One region of the Hymenobacter koreensis genome, then DNA from elsewhere that is predicted to be linked to it. Evidence: riboswitches for the same ligand, from Rfam matches in the RefSeq annotation. Region 1 holds a riboswitch; the other holds the start of a gene.
The links. A riboswitch is a leader RNA that binds a small molecule or an ion and turns the genes downstream of it on or off. The one in region 1 is predicted to bind S-adenosylmethionine.
Positions count from the first base shown of each region.

Region 2: another riboswitch for S-adenosylmethionine. It lies ahead of ABD903_RS07030 (hypothetical protein); the one in region 1 lies ahead of ABD903_RS17260 (amino acid permease).

Region 1 is NZ_BAABHA010000010.1:753,585-755,785, forward strand. Features, by position in the region: gene ABD903_RS17260 (amino acid permease) at 1-1,358, opposite strand, end outside; SAM riboswitch class I at 1,715-1,807, opposite strand; gene ABD903_RS17265 (hypothetical protein) at 2,004-2,201, opposite strand, start outside.
Region 2 is NZ_BAABHA010000002.1:967,607-969,807, reverse strand. Features, by position in the region: gene ABD903_RS07035 (sulfite exporter TauE/SafE family protein) at 1-744, opposite strand, end outside; gene ABD903_RS07030 (hypothetical protein) at 880-1,215, opposite strand; SAM riboswitch class I at 1,644-1,738, opposite strand; gene hemH (ferrochelatase) at 1,896-2,201, opposite strand, start outside.

The DNA of each region.
Region 1 (2,201 bases):
CGCAACCATGTGTCCCAAGGTAAGCTGAGCATCATAATCAAGCAGGTAATGATGCCGAGAATGGGCACCAGCGGCACCCACGGCGTACGGAAGGCTCGCGGCGCGTTTGGCTCGCGTTTGCGCATTATCAGTACGGCAAGGCACACCATTACAAAGGCCAGCAGCGTACCGATGCTGCACATTTCGCCCACTACATTAATGGGAACCAAGCCCGCAAACAGGCTGATGAAAGCGCCCAGCAGCAGGTTGGACTTGTGCGGGGTTTGGAAACGCGGATGCACCTGCGAAAACACGCGCGGCAGCAATCCGTCGCGCGACATGGAGAAGAATACCCGCGACTGGCCCAACAAATCGACCAGAATAACCGAGGTGTAGCCGATGAGAATGGCCAGAATTACGGCCGAGCTCAGCCAGGCATAGGGCGTTTTTTCGATGGCAATGGCTACCGGCGCCGCGCTGTTCTTGAACTCCGAGAAGTTGGCCAGGCCCGTCATAACGTGCCCAAACAGCACGAACAGTACCGTACACACCAGCAAGGAGCCAATAATGCCGATGGGCATGTTGCGCTGTGGGTTCTTGGCTTCCTGGGCCATGGTGGCCACAATATCAAAGCCGATGAACACGAAGAAGACCACGCCGGCGCCGCGCAGAATCCCGCTCCAGCCAAATTCGCCGAATTTGCCGGTGTTGGCCGGTATGTACGGCTGGTAGTTGGCCGGATCGATGTAGCGCCAGCCCAGGGCGATGAACACGAGCACCACCGATACCTTCAGGGCCACCACAATGGCGTTAAACCACGCCGAGCCCTGTGTGCCCCGCACGATGATGGCCGTAATAGCTAACACCACCAGAATGGCCGGCAAATTCACCACACCATGCACCGTGGAGCCGTCGGCCAGCGTGCTGGTTTCGAACGGCGACATCACCAGTTGCGGCGGAATGTGCAGGTCGTACTTGGCCAGAAACCGCACCAAGTACTGCGACCAGCTGATGGCCACGGTGGCTGCCCCCACGGAGTATTCCAGCACCAAATCCCACCCAATAATCCAGGCAAATAGCTCGCCCAGCGTGGCATACGAGTACGTATAGGCCGAGCCGGCTACCGGTACCATAGAGGCAAACTCGGCGTAGCACAAAGCCGAGAAAGCGCAGCCTACGGCCGCCACAATAAACGACAGGGTAATGGCCGGGCCCGTGTGGTTCGCGGCCGCAATACCGGTAAGCGAAAACAGACCCGCCCCAATAATTACCCCTACCCCAATGGCAATGAGGTTAAACGGCCCCAAACTGCGTTTGAGCGTATGCGAGCCAGTCTCTGCGGCTTCCAGCCGCAGCAGTTCCAACGATTTTTTAAGCATGATTAAGAAAGCTGCAATCGGCCGAGAGCTACCGGAAACCGGTGCCTTGCGCATTGCGTGACGCCCACGCTTGGTGACGCCTACTTAGGGCTACCAAACGAGAAGCAAAAAAGAAGACAGAAGGAAGGTGTAAATGGCGCAATGCCATCTACCCGCAGGAGAGTAAGGTCCTGCTATGCATCAGCGCCCAATTGGGCACAAGTGTGATGACCGTTACCGGAAAGCGTACTTCAACAACAACAGCAACGGCCCTCTACGTGCAGGCCCATGGCCTGCGGGTTGGTAGATGGGTAGTACGCCGCCCCACGGCGGATAAACGAAGCAAAAAGGCTGACCAGAGCGCCCACAGCAACTTGTTTTTATATGATCAGGACTTGGCACCGTTCCGGATGTTCCGGGGGGTTGCCGGCGTTTCGTCGAGCCTGTCTCTCCGCGCCTCTGTATAAAAACAATCCTTCAGCAGTAAAGAATTGATGCCGCAAAGGTAGGAGCCGCCTCGCCGCATCTGCAAATCGTTCCCGATTTATGTCTGCCTCACGGCCGGTATAAAAACAGCCTCCGCGCGCCTGCTTTAACGGTGCAGGCGCGCGGAGGCTGTTTTGGACTGACTGAAAAGGGCCGTTGAATAACCAGCCAATCAGCGGGTTAGTAGTTGTACGACACACCCGCCGACACGCCCGTGGACTGGCCCAGGTTGCGGCCGCCCACGTACTGGCTGGCGCCTAGCACCACCCCGAAACCTTTGGCCACCGGCTTAAAAACACTCACGCCCACGCGGGTGTAGTTCACGCGGGTAGCGGTGAAGTCGCCGGTGAAGCCCGGCTGCAGAATGTCGGTGCCTTC
Region 2 (2,201 bases), on a different contig from region 1:
GAGGGCACTGGCAAACGTCACGAAAAACTCAGTAAGGCTAACCGAGCCGATAACGTATTGCGGCGTGCGCCCCCGGGCAATGAGCGTACTGGTGACCAAGGGCCCCCAGCCGCCACCGCCAAACGAGTCGAGGAAGCCACCGAATGCGGCCAGCCAACCCAGACGGGTGGCTTTTCGCTTTCGTTCTATGCGACTAAGCGCCCGGGCCAGCAAGCGGAAGCCCAGGTAAAGCAGGTAAGTGGCCAAAACAGGCTTAACCCAAGTTGCATACCGCTCGCCGGTGTACGAAAGGAGCAGAGCGCCGCTCACTGCCCCCAATACTCCCGGCAGCACCAGCGCTTTTACCAGTCGGCGGTTCACGTTCCCCAGCTTGTAGTGCGAGTAGCCCGAGGCACCGCTGGCAAACATTTCGGCGGTATGAATGCTGGCGCTAACAGCCACCGGGCTCATGCCCAGTGACATGAGGCTAATGGCTGTAACCACCCCGTAGCCCATGCCCAGCAGTCCATCGACCAGCTGCGCCCCAAAGCCGACGGCCACAAAAATGTAGAACATGTTGGCGTTGCTGACGGCGTTCCATATCTGCGGCCAGGTATAATACAGCGACACAATATCAAACGCAAGCAGGGCCCCAAACGCTAACAGCGAAGCCGTTACAATGCGGCGCCACCTGGTTTCGGCAGTCGCAATGTGCCGGATGACCGACCGCGACACGGGATTCGGTGCTGCGGACGAATCGGTCACAACCGCAAGGGCAGGCTGGTCTTCAGCAGACTCTGGGTTTAGTCGAGCTTCGGGCATTTGCGGTTGTGGTAGGAGAATGAGGTAGCGCAGTGAGGTGGGTCAGACTGCTCAGCCGGAGTGGAAAAGATCAGCCGGCTAGTAGCCGCTCTGCTGGCGAAGTGCCAGCACGTAGGCCGAGGCCCTTTCGTGGGACAGGTCGGTTTCCTGCTGCACCACGCGCACCAGGGCTTGGTGCACGGCTGCGGTTAAGTAGCTCGTATTGGGGCAGAGGTAGGTGTGCGCCCCGGCCTGCAGCCAGCCGAATACATCAGGTATGTAAGCCAGCAGACGCTGCCGCAGGGCTGGATTGAGGGAACTGCTATACCGCCGATGAGTAAAGCGCCGGGGGACCTTTCGGCGGCTAGCAGGGTAAATCAGGAATGACCGCTGAGGCGTGTTGCCAGCCGCGGCCGAGAAAGGGAAAACAGGCATGAGTAAGTAGAAAATGGCCTAGCCGGCGGATACCGAAGCAAAATGGCGCAACGGCCTAGCGCTTCGGCCTGAACCAGTTGCTCGCGCAACTGCGCCACCTTCGCGTTAAGAGCGAAACGCCTATGCAGCAGGGGTAGGCGCCGCCCGCACGAGGAAACGCCAAGGGTGAAACCAGAAAACAGGGGGCTGAGGGAAACGGCGCGGCCTTAGCAGGAACGCGGCATTTCAGGCGTGCCGGAGCTGCAAACAGCAGCCAGCCGGTCACGAGTCAGCAGGAAATATGGGGAAAGGCGGCCCTCAACAACAACACGAGCACACGGGGAGTACCGCATAGGTACTCCGGCAGGTCGAGCCCATGGGCTTCAGCGGCCAAGTAGCCGGACCAGATAACGTTGCGCGAAGGGTGAGGGTGGAAGCCACGGCTCTTGTTTTTATATGGTCTGGACTTGGCACCGTTCGGGTAATACACCCGATGGTTGCCGGCGCTTCACGGAGCCAGTCTCTCCACGCCTCTGTATAAAAACAATCCTTTGGGAAAGAAAGAATTGGTGCCCAAATGTAAGGGCGACGATTTCAAAACCCCAAATACTTTTCCATCGGGCCACGAAAAACCGGCCAGTCGCCGCTGAGTAGCAGGCAACTGGCCGGTGGTAAAATCAACTCAAAAAGGGTGCTGGTACTTAGTTGCGGTGAATCATGTCGACCACGGCTTCCACCCACAGCGGGTGCGTGTTACAGCTGGCTACCAGCTGCCAGTGGCCGCCGCCTGCTTCCTCAAACATTTCCTTGAACTCTTCGCCCACCTCAATGGTGGTTTCCAGGCAATCGGCCACGAAAGCGGGGCTGAAGGCCAGCACGTTCTGGATGCCTTTGCCAGGGAATTCCTTCAGCACCTCGTCGGTGTAGGGCTGCAGCCATGGGTCGCGCAGGCGGCTTTGCAAGCGGCTCTGGAACGTTACGGTGTACTGCTCGGGCGCGAGGTCCAT